Youhaiella tibetensis: one gene and its partner. The protein of the gene in region 1 binds, or shares a complex with, the protein of each later gene. Links are inferred from orthologs where the notes say so. Each region holds a gene or a part of one and is shown in the gene's direction. Other genes may lie near its edges.

Region 1 (7,556 bases):
AATGCGCGCCGAGGACATCTTCGGGGAGATCGATGCCCTCAAATTTTGTTCATCCATGACTTTGTTTGCGGTGGCCTCGCCCGAGCATCCGGTGTTCGAAACGGCCATCAATGCCTTTTGCAACGGGCGGTTCGATCCGTTGACGCTCGCCCGGCTCTGACTGCTTCGCGACCCTGGCAAGCCCCGATTAGCAAAACTCTTGTCACACAGACTCTTTTTCCCGATTCCCCACCCCGGTATTGTGAAGTGATTCGGTGGTCATGGGTCACGGCCGCCGGAAGCGCGCATCATTGGCGCGTTGGGCAGTAGCAGGCGTTCTCCAGGGTTGTTGCGGTCCTGGAGCGATCAGCAAAGCGTTCTTTTAAGAGGTAGGGCATGGTGCCGGAAGATTTCCGGAAACGTCGGGGATTCGCATTGAGAGCAGCGCCGCTCCTAGTGGCTGCCCCCATAGCAATCTTCGCCGCCACGCCAGCCCTCGCCCAGGCCGGCAACGCCTATACGGCCAGCGCCCTTGTCGGCGCCCTGCCGCTGGCCATCGCCATAGGCGCTGGGGCCTTCGCGCTCATGGCCATGGTGGCCCTGCGCAACACCAAGCGCGACAACCGGCTCAACCAGAGCCGCACCTCCGAACAGATTTCGGGCCTGCGCGCGCTCGTCGATGAATACGAGGCCCTGCTTGCCGGCACGCGCGAGCTCACCGTGCTCTGGAGCGAAGCCGCGTCCGAACCGAAGTTCCTCGGCCAGGCCGCCGCCGTGCTGCCGCCCGGCCGTCGCGCTGAAACCGTTCTCAACCTCCATTCCTGGCTGCCCCCCGAAGAGGCGGCGACGCTCGCCAAAGTCCTCGAGGCCCTGCGGGTCGATGGGCAGGGGTTCGACATGGGCGTTACCAGCTCGGACGGCCGCCAGTTGCGGGCCACCGGCTGGGTTTTGGGCGGCGCCGTTGCCGTGCGGCTGCGCCCGACGCTCCTGCAGCGCCAGACCGCCGCCGCCCTCGACGACAAGACGTTGCGCGCCGACATCTCGAGCGCCCGCGCCATCTTCGCGCTCATGCCGTGCCCGGCCTTCGTGCGCGACGCCAGCAACAAGCTGGCCTATGCCAACCCGGCCTATCTCCAGCTCGCCCGCACGCTCGGCAAGCCCGTCGGCGACGGGGAGATTCCCGAACTGCTCGACAGCGTCGGGCTGGGGGACAAGCCGCAATCGCGCACCGTCTCGTTTCCGACGGCGGGCGGCGGCTACGAACTGGTGGAGTTCCCGCTCACCGGCGGTCGCGCCGGCTATTTCGAGCCGCACAAGCCGGCGGTCGCCCCGGCACTGGGCGAAGGCTTCGAGCCCGGCGTCAGCCAGCTCAGCGCCGTCATGGAAGTGCTCTCCACGCCCATCGCCATCTTCAACGCGGCGCGCGAACTGGTGCAGTTCAACGGCGCCTATGCCGAGCTTTTCAACCTCAACCCCAAATGGCTCAAGCTGGGCATGGACGAGCGCTCGATCCTCGACCGCCTGCGAACCGAGGGCATGCTGCCCAACGAACCCGACTATCACAAATGGCGCGCCAAGCACCTGACCTCCTACCAGCTCACCGAGCCGACCGAGCGCGAACCCTGGCACCTGCCGGACGGGCGCACTATCCAGGTCATCGCCGCCCCGGCCGGCCCCAAGGGCGGCGTCATCTATGTCTTTGACGACATCACCGCGCGGCTGCGGCTCGAAAGCCTCAACAAGTCGCTCTCCAGCGTTCAGCGCGAAACCCTCAACGCCCTCTCCGAAGGGGTGGCGGTGTTCGGCACCAATGGCCGCCTGACGCTTTCCAACCCGCAGCTTTCCAAGCTCTGGAAGCTGCCGATGAACGAGCTGGGCACTAACCCGCATATCGACCAGATCGCCGAGGCCTGCGGCAAGGTCATGCCCGAGGATGGGATTTCGATCTGGCGCGACCTCAAGCGCCGCATCATCGACCTCAACCCCATGCGTGCCGACACCACGGGGCGCATCGCGCGCGCCGACGGGTGCCTCATCGACTATGCCGTGACGCGCCTGCCCGACGGGCAGACCATGATGACCTTCATGGACGTCACCGACAGCGCCAATTACAGCCGCGTGCTCAAGGAGCGCAACGACGCCCTGGTGACCGCCGACCGGCTCAAGGACGCGTTCGTCCAGAACGTCTCGTACGAACTGCGTTCCCCGCTCACCAACATCATCGGCTTCGCCGACCTGCTCTCGTCCCAGGACATGGGGCCGCTCAACGACAAGCAGCGCGCCTATACCGATTATATCCGCGCTTCGAGCGTGACTTTGGGCGTGCTCATCGACAACATCCTCGACCTCGCCACGGTCGATGCCGGCATCGCCGAACTGCGGCTCGATGCCGTGGACATCCAGACCCTGGTCGAAAAGGCGCGGGCCGGGCTCGCGGCCACCTTCCCCGAGATCAACGGCGAGCGCCAGCTCAAGCTGGCGGTGGAGGTGCCCGAGGGCATCGCGCCGATCAAGGCGGACGCCACCCGCCTCGTGCAGGTGCTCTATAACCTGCTTTCGAACGCGGCACGCTTCTCCGAGCCGGGCGGGGAAATCCGCCTCCTGGTCCAGGAACGCGGCGAGCGCCTCCTGTTCATCGTCGAAGACGACGGGGCGCCCATGACCGAGGAAATGAAGGCGGCCATGCTCGACCCCGTGCACAGCTCGGGACGCCAGCGCGGCGCCGGGCTTGGCCTTGCCATCGTGCGCACCTTCGTCAATCTCCATGGCGGCACCATCACCATGGAAAAGCGCGAACCGCGCGGCAATCGTGTCGTGGTCAACCTGCCGCGCGACGCCGCCGCGCTTGCCGGCGCCGCCGAATAGGCCATGGTGTTCCTGCCCGACGATGCGGCGACGGCGCAACTGGGAGCGGCGCTCGCCGCGCTCCTGCGCCGCGGCGATCTCGTGGTGCTGGAAGGCGACCTTGGAGCCGGCAAGACCGCGCTCGCCCGGGCCATCATCCGCACGCTGATGGGCGATCCGCGCATGGACGTGCCTTCGCCGAGCTTCGCCCTGGTCCAGCCCTACGAGGGCAAGGGCCTTTCGGTCATCCATGCCGATCTCTACCGGCTGGCGGCGGCGGGCGACGTGAGCGAACTCGGGCTGCTCGACGATCCGGACGCCATCGTCATCGTCGAATGGGCGGAGCGCTCGCCCGAAATCGAGGCAGAGGCGAGCGTGCGCGTCGAGCTTTCCGTCCCGCACTCGGGCGAGGGGCGCGAGGCATCCGTCACCTTCGGCGACGAGCGGAGCCTCGAGAAACCGAACGGCTGATCGTGCCTGCCGAACTCCGCTGGACTTCCCCCTCCGGGCACGGTCAAATCCGGCCATGACCCGACTCAAACCCGATGTGATGCTGCTTGCCGCGGGCTACGGCAAACGCATGCTCCCGCTCACCGAAACCACGCCCAAGCCGCTGATCGAAGTGGCTGGACAGAGGCTGCTCGACCGGGTCATCGCCAATGCGCGCGACGAGGACCTCGACCGGTTCGTGATCAACGCCCACCACCTGGCGCCCCAGATCGAGGCCGCCGCCCGCGAGCGCGGGCTGACCGTGTCGAACGAGCCCGAGCTTCTCAACACCGGCGGCGGCGTGCGGCAGGCCCTCCCTTTGCTGGCCACCGACCCTATCCTCATCATGAATACCGATGCCTTCTGGCCCGAGGGCTCGGACGCGCCGATCGGGCGGATGATCGACCTTTTCGCCGAGAAACGACCCGAGATGGTGCTGCTCTGCGTGCAGCCCCGGCGCGCCCACGGCTTCCGCCGCAGCCACGATTTCTGCCTGGCGCCCGATGCGCACGTCACTCTCGATCGCGGCCAGCCGGTGATCTATGGCGGTGTCGCGCTGGTGGCGCGCTCGGTCTTCGAGGGGGCACCCGAAGGCGCGTTCTCGCTGGCGGCGCTTTTCGACCGTAACCTCGAGCGCAACCACCTCTATGGGGTAGTTCTCGATGCGCCCTGGTTCCATGTCGGAGACGTCCAGGGACTGGCCGAAGCCGACCATCTGCTGGCTTCGGCATGAGCCAGCCGAAAGTCTATTCCATCGCCCCCGATACGCCGTTCCTGCCGACCCTGGCCGAACGCATTCTCGATGGCACCCTGCTGGGCGACTGGCCGCGCGGCGAGGACAACCCCTTCTGGCTTTCAGATATCACCATCGTGCTGCCGACGCGGCGCGCCCAGCTTGCGCTCGCCCGGGCCTTTGCCGAGCGCGGCCATGGCTTGATGCCCGACATCCGCACCTTCGGCGGGGAAGCGCCCGAAGAGGAGCCGTTCCTGCCCCCGATCGAGGCCGATCCGCTCCCCCAGCCGGTGTCGCGCCTCGAGCGCCGCCTGATCCTGGCTCGCCTCATCGAAGCCTGGTCCAGGACCGAGCAGGGGGCCCAGACGCTCTCCACCCCGCCCAACGCCGCCGAAATCCTGGCGCTCGCCGACAGCCTGGGACAGGTGGTGGACGATCTCAATACCGAGCAGGTGCCGGCTTCGGCGCTCAAGGCGCTGGCGCCTGACGAACTGGCCGAGAACTGGCAGCGCGTGCTCGGCTTCCTCAACATCGCGCTCGAAGCCTGGCCGGCGATCCTGGATGGGCGCGGCAAGGCCGATGCCAGCGCCATCCGCAACCTGCGGCTCGAACGCCAGGCCGCGACGGCGCCGCTCGTCTTCGGCGAACGCCCGGTGATCGCCGCCGGCTCCACCGGCTCGATCCCGGCCACCGCGCACCTGCTGGGCGCCTTGAGCCGGCTGCCGCGCGGGGCCCTGGTGCTGCCCGGCCTCGATCCCGACCTCGACTACGAGGCCCTGCTCAGGACCGAGGAAGCTCCGCACGGCCATCCGCAATACGGGCTGGCGCAGTTGCTGCGCCGTCTTGGGACGCCGCCATCGACGGTCGTCGAGCTCGGGCGGCCCGGCGTGCGGGCCGAGGTCATCCGGCAATCCCTGGCGCTGGCGAACGGCACTGCCCGCTGGGCGCAGACCCGCGCTGCGCTACTGCCGCGCATGGCCGAGGCGGTCAAGGGCATCACGATCCTGGGCGCGCGGACGGCCGATGAGGAAGCGCGCGCCATTGCGTTGGCGGCGCGCGGCGCCCTGATGGCGCACAAAAGCGTAGGCATCGTCTCGCCCGACCGTAACCTGGCGCGCCGGATCGCGGCCGAACTGCTGCGCTTCGAGCTAGAAGTGGACGACGCCGCCGGCTCCCCCCTCTTCCACGCGCCCGCCGGACGACTGGTGCGACAGATTCTCAGCCTTGCCGCCAACGGCTTTGCACCCGTGGACCTGGTGGCGCTGCTGCGCAGTCGCGCCACGGTGCTGGGGCTCGAGCGGGCCCAGGTGGCGCGCCTCGCCGACATTCTCGAAACGCGGGTGCTGCGCGGCCGGCGTCCGGGTCCGGGGCTCGCCGGCATCCGGGCGCTCGTCGCCGAACGGCGCGAGGAGGAGCGGCTGGCCCCGCTCCTCGATGCCCTCGAGACGGCCATCGCCCCGGTCTGCGCCCTGCTCGAAAGCGACACGCGCTTTTCGGCCGCGCTCCTGGCGCGCACGCTGGCCGAGGCCTTCGCCCGGGTGGCCGCGCCCGGCCCGATGCCGGGGCGCAGCGAACTGGAAGCCTGGGCCGAAGAACTCGGCGGACGCGAGGGCGAGGGGCCGCTGTTGCCCGCAACCGGACTCGACCAGGTGCTCTATAAGCTCATGGCCGGCTTCGAAGTGCGCAATGCCCAGCCACGGCGCGACGACATCTCCATCTGGGGGCAACTGGAAGCGCGCCTGCAAAGCCCGGACCTGCTGATCCTGGCCGGCGTCAACGAGGACATCTGGCCGGAAACTGCCGATCCCGGCCCGTGGCTGAGCCGCGGCATGCGCCTGGCGGCGGGACTGGAACCGCCCGAGCGCAAGCAGGGGCTGGCCGCCCACGACTTCGAGATGGCGTTGGGCAATGGCGAAGTCATCGTCGCCTATGCGCAACGCATGGGAACCAGCCCCGCCTTGCCCTCGCGCCTGCTCCAGCGGCTCGAAGCCTTCATCGGCGAGGACGCCAAGGCGCTGCGCGAGAAGGGCCGGGTATGGCTGGAAGCGGCACGCTCGCTCGATACGGTGGTGAGCCCGCGCGGTGCGCTGCGTCCCATGCCCCGTCCGCCCGCAGCGGCACGGCCGCGCCGGCTCTCGGTGACGGAAATCGAAACCCTTTTCCGCTCGCCCTACGACATCTACGCCAAGCATGTGCTCGGGCTGCGCCGCCTCGACCCCCTGGGCGAGGAGGTGGGGGTGCGCGAGCGCGGTACCATGATCCACGAGGTCTTCGCCCGCTTCATCATCGAAGGACACGATATCCACGCCGCCGGAGCGCTCGCAACGCTCAACGCCATGGCGCGGGAAGCGTTTTCAGGGCTCGAGGCGGTGGCAGAGCGCCGCGATATCTGGCTGCGCCGGTTCGAGCATGCGGCCCGCGATTTCCTGGCCTTCGAGCGCGACCGCGACGGGCGCATCGCATCGCGCCATGCCGAGGTTTCCGGCGAATGGACGTTCACCCTCCTCGACAATTTCCGCCTCGTGGGCATCGCCGACCGGCTGGACGTGCTCAAGGACGGCACGCTCGAGATCATCGATTTCAAGACCGGCTCGGTTCCCACACCGGCTGACATGCGCAATTTCGACGCCCCGCAACTGCTGCTCGAAGCGGCGATGGCGCGGGAAGGGGCGTTCGAGGGCATGGAGCCGCGCGAGAGCAGCGCCCTCATCTATATGAAGATCGCGGCCGGCCCCGAAGCCTTCAAGCCCACCGACTTCAAGCCGGGCCAGGGCTTTTCGCTCATGGGCGCGGCCGACGAGGTGGGGCGGCGCTTGCAGCGCCACGTCACCGAATTCCTGCTTTCCGATGCCCGGCCCATGGCCGCCCGCATCCGCCCGGACGTGACGCGCCGCTATCGCGGCACCTATGACCACCTGGCGCGCAACGAGGAATGGACGCTGCTCGAGGGGGACGAGGAATGAGCCGGCAGGTCAAGGTCTCGACCCTCACGCGCGACCGCCAGCGGCTGGCGGCGGACCCATCGGCCTCCATCTGGGTGGCGGCCAATGCCGGCTCGGGCAAGACCTATGTGCTCACCCAGCGCGTGCTGCGGCTGCTGCTTTCGGGCGTGACGCCCGAATCCATCCTGTGCCTCACCTATACCAAGGCGGCAGCCGCCGAGATGCGGGCGCGCGTTTCGGACCGGCTGGCCAGTTGGGCGGTGGCCGAAGAAGCCAAGCTGCGGACCGAACTGAGCGAACTCGAGAGCGGTCCGGTGACCCCCGAGCGGCTGGAGCGGGCGCGCACGCTCTTCGCCCATGCGCTCGAAACGCCGGGCGGGCTCAAGATCGTCACCATCCACGCCTTCTGCGAAAGCGTGCTGCACCGTTTCCCGCTCGAAGCGGGGGTGCCCTTCGACTTCGCGGTGGTCGAGGACGAGGAGCGATTGCAGATGGTGCTGGCGGCGCGCGAGAGCGTGCTTTCGGACGGGCTCAAGGGCCACCCCGAGATCGCCGGCGCGGTCGCGACG
Region 2 (5,336 bases), 3.7 Mb from region 1 along the record:
CGCACCGGGTCTCCGGCCTGGAGCGCGATGAACCCCTCCGAGAGCGCTTCCACGCCCTGGTCCTTGCGCCGCTGCCGGCTGGCGCGCGAAAAACTCGACGGCGCCCCGATGATGCGGCGGATGATGGCCCAGGCCGCGATGATGAGCACCACCAGCACCACGAGGACGAAGATGGCGGTGCCCAGCCGCGGTTGCATGCGATAGCCGCCCGCCTCGAGCGAGAGCGTTCCGGGCAGGCTCACCATCCAGGCGATGGCCGCCGCGATCAGCAGGCTGGCGATGATCCAGCTGGCGAGACGGATCATGGCGTCGTCCCCGCGGGCGCCAGCGCCTGGGCGCGCAGGGACTGGAGAAGGGCATCGGCATCGGCATGGGCCGCGATCTCGACCGATACGGCCGCCGCCGGGGCCCGCATGGGCTCGGGCAGTGCCGAGAGGAGCGCCGTGGCGGCCCCATAATCGCGCCGCGCCACCGCCGCTTCGAGCTGGGAGGCGATGGCCTCGGGCGTCGTGCCCGAGATCTCGCCGGCCGGCCGGAAGGCCAGCATGGACTTGAGCCAGTCCAGGCCCGCCTCGGTCCAGTCGGCATCGGGCTTGCCGGGCGTCGCCGCCAGCATGTCGGGCAACACCGCCTCGAACTGGCGCGTGACCTCGTCCGGACGGGTGAGCCCCTGCGCCGCCCGTTCGCTCAGCGACGTCGGCACCACCGCCCCGGGCACGATCGCCTTGAGGCCCTCGAGCTCGGTGGCGAAGGGGCGACCGCTGTCAAAGGCACTCTCAAGGCTCGAAAGCAGCAACGGCAATTGCACCGCCGGCAGTTCGGGCGCCTTCTGCGCTTCGGCGGAAAGTTCGGCGATCTTGCTGTCGGCCGTGCCCACCTTGTCCTCGAGCGTGCCCAGCTTGCCCGAAAGATCGGCCAGGCCCTGCCGCATGGCCTCGACATCGCCCGAGAGCGCAGTATCGGCCGCCTCGCCCGCTCCGCTCCCCAGGCTTTCGACCCGTGCGTTGAGCGCGTCGAGCTGGGCCTTGAAATCGGTGAGGTCGGGCACCGTCGCCGGCGCCTGGGCCTTGAGCGCCGCCACCGCCTCGTTGGCCGCCTCGAGCCTGGCATTGAAATCGTTCTGCAGGGTCGAGAAGCGCTGCGTGAGCGTATTGATGGTCGCCTGGCTGCTCTCGGAGGCATCGGCCAGGCGCTTTTCGAGCGCGGCGATGCGCGGATCGGTCTGCGGCGTCGGCTGCGGCACGACGCCCCAGGCGAGAAGCCCATAGGTAATGGCGGTGCCCAGTATCGCCCCGCCGATGATCCCGGTCAGGGCCGGCGCCCAGTGAAAACCTGATTCGGCTGCCGGGGCGCCCGGCTTGCTCCCCGCTTCGGGTTTGCTCGCCGGCCTGGCCTCGGGCTTGGCCTCGGATTTGGTATCGGGCTTCGTTTCAGGCTTGGGCGCCTCCTCCGGGCGCTGCGTGGTATCGCGCGCCGAAAGATCCAGAACGGGCGGCTTCACAGGCCCGGTATTACGCTCAGCCATGGCAAGAATCCTGTTGCGGCAAAGAATTATGACGCGTTTTGCGCGCGGGCAAAAGCCAGGGCCAGCGTCATCATGGCCTCTTCGTCCGGATGACCGGCGACCAGCACCCGCTTGAACCCGGCGGCAACCAGCGGTTCGGCGGCTTTCTGGCTGATGCAGAGCACCGCGAAATCCTCAAGGCCGCGCGCCCCGATCCGGCGCGCCGTCAGTTCGGCGAAGAGGGTCGCCGTCCGGCGTGAATAGAAGAGCCCCGCTTCGATCCGGCCCTCTTCGATCTGGGTCACGATCGCATCGGGAATCCCGGCGGCGTCCCGCATCTCGTAGACCGGCACGGTGCGCACCGCGATGCCATGCCGCCCCAGCGCCGCATCGAGGTCCCCGCTCAGGCGCGTGCCCGAGGGATAGAGGATGGGCAAGGACGGGGCGGCATCGGCGATGAGGGCCACCAGGTCCTCAAAACTGCCATTGGCGCTGCGCACGTCGGAGAAGCCGAGGAACTGGGCCTCGCGCGCCGAGCCGTCGCCCACCGCGAAGACCGGCAGGTCCTGGTAGGGGCGAACGGCGCCGCGCTCGTCGAGCGAGCGCAGCGCATTGGCGCTCGAAATGGCGATGCCGCCGAACCCGTCGGGCGGCGGCAGGTCGGTCGAGAGCGTGATGCGCTGCATCAGCGGCAGCTTGACCGCATCGAGGTTGAGGGCCCGCAGGCGGACCGTGGAATGGCCGAGATCAGGTTCAGGACGGGTGACCAGGATCGTGGTCATCGCCCGCGATCCTCGAACTGGGCGAGGAAATCCGGACCGGCAAGGTCCCGCAGCTCCTGGCCCAGATCGTGCCCGATGCGCATGGCCTCGGCGGCCGCGCCCGATCGCTCCAGTTCGTAAACGGTCTGCCCGTCCGGACTCAGGATCTGCCCGAGCAGGGTGAGCTTGTCGCCATCCCGGCTGGTCAGCGCCGCGATGGGGGTGCGGCACGAGCCGTCGAGCACGTCGAGCAGGGCACGCTCGGCGCGCAGCGCATCGTGGGTCTCGGCATGGTCGAGCACGGCCACCAGTTCGCGCGTGCGGGCGTCCTCGGAGCGGATTTCGATGCCGATGGCGCCCTGCGCCGGGGCCGGCGGGAACCGGCGCGGATCGAGCAGGCTCGCCGCCTCCCCGCTCCGGCCCAGCCGGTTGAGGCCGGCAGCGGCCAGCAGCGTGCCGTCGGCGACGCCATCGGTGAGCTTGCGGATGCGGGTATCGACATTGCCGCGGAAGGGCACGATCTCGAGATCGGGCCGGAAGCGGAGGATCTGGGCGGCCCGGCGAATCGAGGACGTGCCGAAGCGCGCGCCGCGCGGCAGCCCGTCGACGTCCCTGGCCACGAAAGAGAGAAAGGCGTCGCGCACGTCCTCGCGCTCGAGGAAGACGCTCAGTTCGAGCCCGTCCGGCAGGCGCGTCGCCATGTCCTTGGACGAATGGACGGCCAGGTCGATCTCCCCGGCCAGCAGCGCCGCCTCGATCTCCTTGGTGAAAAGGCCCTTGCCCCCCACTTCACTGAGCGGGCGGTCGGTGATCCTGTCGCCGCTGGTCGAGATCGCCTGGATGGCAATGCTGTCCTCCTCCACGCCATGGGCCTGCGCCAGCAGGCGCCGGACGAGATTGGCCTGTGCCAGCGCCAGCTGGGAACCACGGGTACCGATGCGGAGGAAGGGGGAGTGAGATTGCAATTGAGCGCTGTCCTATTGTAGGCCAAGGCGGCAGGAAGGCCATAGACCAGATCGACGTGAACGGGCAAGCGACAGAGACCATTTTGGGCATCGAGACAAGCTGCGACGAAACAGCCGCGGCTATCGTCGTGCGCGACGCGCAGGGCGCCGGCCGCATCGTTTCGAACGTGGTGCGCTCCCAGCTCGACGAGCACGCCGCCTTTGGCGGGGTAGTGCCCGAACTGGCGGCGCGCGCCCATGTCGCCTGGCTCGACCATATCATTGCCCAGGCGGTTTCCGAGGCCGGAATCGAACTCAGGGATGTCGACGCCATCGCCGCCACCGCCGGACCGGGCCTGATCGGGGGCGTCCTTGTCGGGCTCACCACCGCCAAGGCCCTGGCTGCCGCGCTCGGCAAGCCGCTGGTCGCGGTCAATCACCTCGAGGGACACGCCCTCACCGCGCGGCTGACCAACGCCGTCCCCTTCCCCTACCTGATGCTGCTGGTCTCGGGCGGGCACAGCCAGTTCGTGCTGGTGCGCGGGGTGGGCCAGTACGAGCGCTGGGGCACCACGATCGACGATGCGCTGGGCGAAGCCTTCGACAAGGTGGCCAAGCTGCTCGACCTCGGCCATCCGGGCGGACCGCAGGTCGAGATCGCCGCCCGTTCGGGCGATCCGTCCCGCTTCAAGTTTCCCCGGCCACTTTTGCGTGAAGAGCGCCTCGACTTCTCCTTTTCCGGCCTCAAGACCGCCGTGCGCCTCGCCGCCGAATCGATTGCGCCGCTGACAGACCAGGACGTCTACGACATCGCCGCCGGCTTCCAGCTGGCCGTCACCGATATCGTCGCCACCCGGACGAGGCAGGCCCTGGTCCGGTTCAAGGCCGAGTTCGCCGGCGAGCCGATCCGCATGGTGGTGGCGGGCGGGGTCGCCGCCAACCGCGCCATCGGCGCCGCCCTGCGCGCCGTCACCGAAGAGGCCGGCGCCGAGCTCGTCATCCCGCCGCCCGCCCTGTGCACCGACAATGGCGCCATGGTGGCCTGGGCCGGGGCCGAGCGCCTGGCGCTGGGCGACACCGACCGGCTCGATTTCGTAGCCCGGCCGCGCTGGCCGCTCGATTCGGAAGACATGGGGCTCCATCATGGCGCTTGAAACCGTCTCGGTCATCGGCGCGGGCGCCTGGGGCACCGCGCTCGCCCAGGCCGCCGCCATGGCGGGGCGCAGGGTACGCCTCCACGGCCGCTCGGGCGACCTCGCCAGCGAAGTCAACCAGTTCCACACCAACGAGCGGCACCTGCCCGGCCAGACGCTGCACCCGGCCATAACCGGCTTTGCCGATTGCGAGCGGGTCGCCGAGGCCGATTTCATCATCCTGGCCGTCCCGGCGCAGGCCAGCCGGGAGGCCATCATCCAGGCCGGGGCCGACGCCTTCGCCGGGCGGCCGGTGATTCTGTCGGCCAAGGGCCTCGAGCACGAGACGCTGCTGCGCCAGAGCGAAGTGCTCGGTCAATTGGCCCCGCAGGCCCAGCCCTATGTGCTCTCGGGTCCCAGCTTTGCCGCCGACGTGGCGGCGGGCCGCCCCACCGCCGTGACCCTGGCAGGACGCGACGCCGAGCCGCTGGCCGCCGCGCTCGCCGGCCCGAGTTTCCGGCCCTATGCCGCCGACGACATCGTCGGGGTGGAGCTGGCCGGCAGCCTCAAGAACGTCTACGCCCTGGGATGCGGCGCTGTCGAAGGCGCGGACCTGGGCGCCTCGGCCCGCGCCGCCTTCCTGGCCCGCGCCTATGCGGAAATGGCCCGGCTGGTCGAGGCCCTGGGCGGTTCGCCCGCGACCCTGACGGGCCTGGCGGGCCTGGGCGACCTCACCCTTTCGTGCACCTCGACCCAGTCGCGCAATTACCGCACGGGCCTGGCGCTCGGCCGCGGCCTGCCGCTCGAGGGGATCGGCCTGGCCGAAGGCGTGGCCACCGCGCCCGTCGCCCGGGATCTCGCCCGGCGGCTCCATATCGACGCCCCGCTCATCGAGGCGGTCAACCTGCTGCTCACGGGCACCACCAGCATTTCGTCAATCGTTGCCGGGCTCATGGCGCGCCCGCTCAAGAGGGAGACCTGACCCATGCCGCTT

What was found. Proteins that work in one complex are often made in the same cells at the same time.
Region 2: the proteins of tsaE (region 1) and tsaD are in contact, whole or in part, in a crystal structure (PDB 6N9A), measured with the Thermotoga maritima proteins. The link is inferred for Youhaiella tibetensis from one-to-one orthologs. Residues at the interface, in WP_004082108.1 of Thermotoga maritima: Leu37, Gly38, Lys46, Lys57, Val59, Lys60, Ser61, Thr63, Phe64, Thr65, Leu66, Met67, Val69, Pro71, Tyr82, Arg83, Leu84, Asp86, Asp88, Phe89, Asp93, Ile128, Asp130, Glu131, Arg134; in WP_004082750.1 of Thermotoga maritima: Cys10, Asp11, Arg49, His50, Leu82, Gly84, Gly135, Gly136, Glu154, Thr155, Leu156, Asp157, Asp158, Ser159, Glu162, Asp165, Lys166, Arg169, Leu170, Tyr175, Lys213, Thr214, Leu217, Tyr218, Gln221, Arg222, Asn324.

Annotation. Positions count from the first base shown.
Region 1 is NZ_CP041690.1:534,783-542,338, forward strand. The notes cover bases 1,885-4,570. They hold tsaE (tRNA (adenosine(37)-N6)-threonylcarbamoyltransferase complex ATPase subunit type 1 TsaE), read left to right. Parts: upstream 1,885-2,847; coding sequence 2,848-3,294; downstream 3,295-4,570. Other genes in these bases: FNA67_RS02695 (sensor histidine kinase), read left to right, coding at 1,885-2,844; FNA67_RS02705 (nucleotidyltransferase family protein), read left to right, coding at 3,350-4,045; addB (double-strand break repair protein AddB), read left to right, coding at 4,042-4,570. Outside these bases: FNA67_RS02690 (DUF1810 domain-containing protein), read left to right, coding at 1-160; more of FNA67_RS02695, read left to right, coding at 436-1,884; more of addB, read left to right, coding at 4,571-7,008; double-strand break repair helicase AddA, read left to right, coding at 7,005-7,556. UniProt on the Escherichia coli protein: Required for the formation of a threonylcarbamoyl group on adenosine at position 37 (t(6)A37) in tRNAs that read codons beginning with adenine.
Region 2 is NZ_CP041690.1:4,187,335-4,192,670, forward strand. Bases 2,436-5,336 are described here. They hold tsaD (tRNA (adenosine(37)-N6)-threonylcarbamoyltransferase complex transferase subunit TsaD), read left to right. Parts: upstream 2,436-3,310; coding sequence 3,311-4,363; downstream 4,364-5,336. Other genes in these bases: hemC (hydroxymethylbilane synthase), read right to left, coding at 2,436-3,230; FNA67_RS20525 (NAD(P)H-dependent glycerol-3-phosphate dehydrogenase), read left to right, coding at 4,353-5,324; FNA67_RS20530 (YciI family protein), read left to right, coding at 5,328-5,336. In the rest of the region: FNA67_RS20500 (heme biosynthesis protein HemY), read right to left, coding at 1-305; FNA67_RS20505 (COG4223 family protein), read right to left, coding at 302-1,525; FNA67_RS20510 (uroporphyrinogen-III synthase), read right to left, coding at 1,552-2,286; more of hemC, read right to left, coding at 2,283-2,435.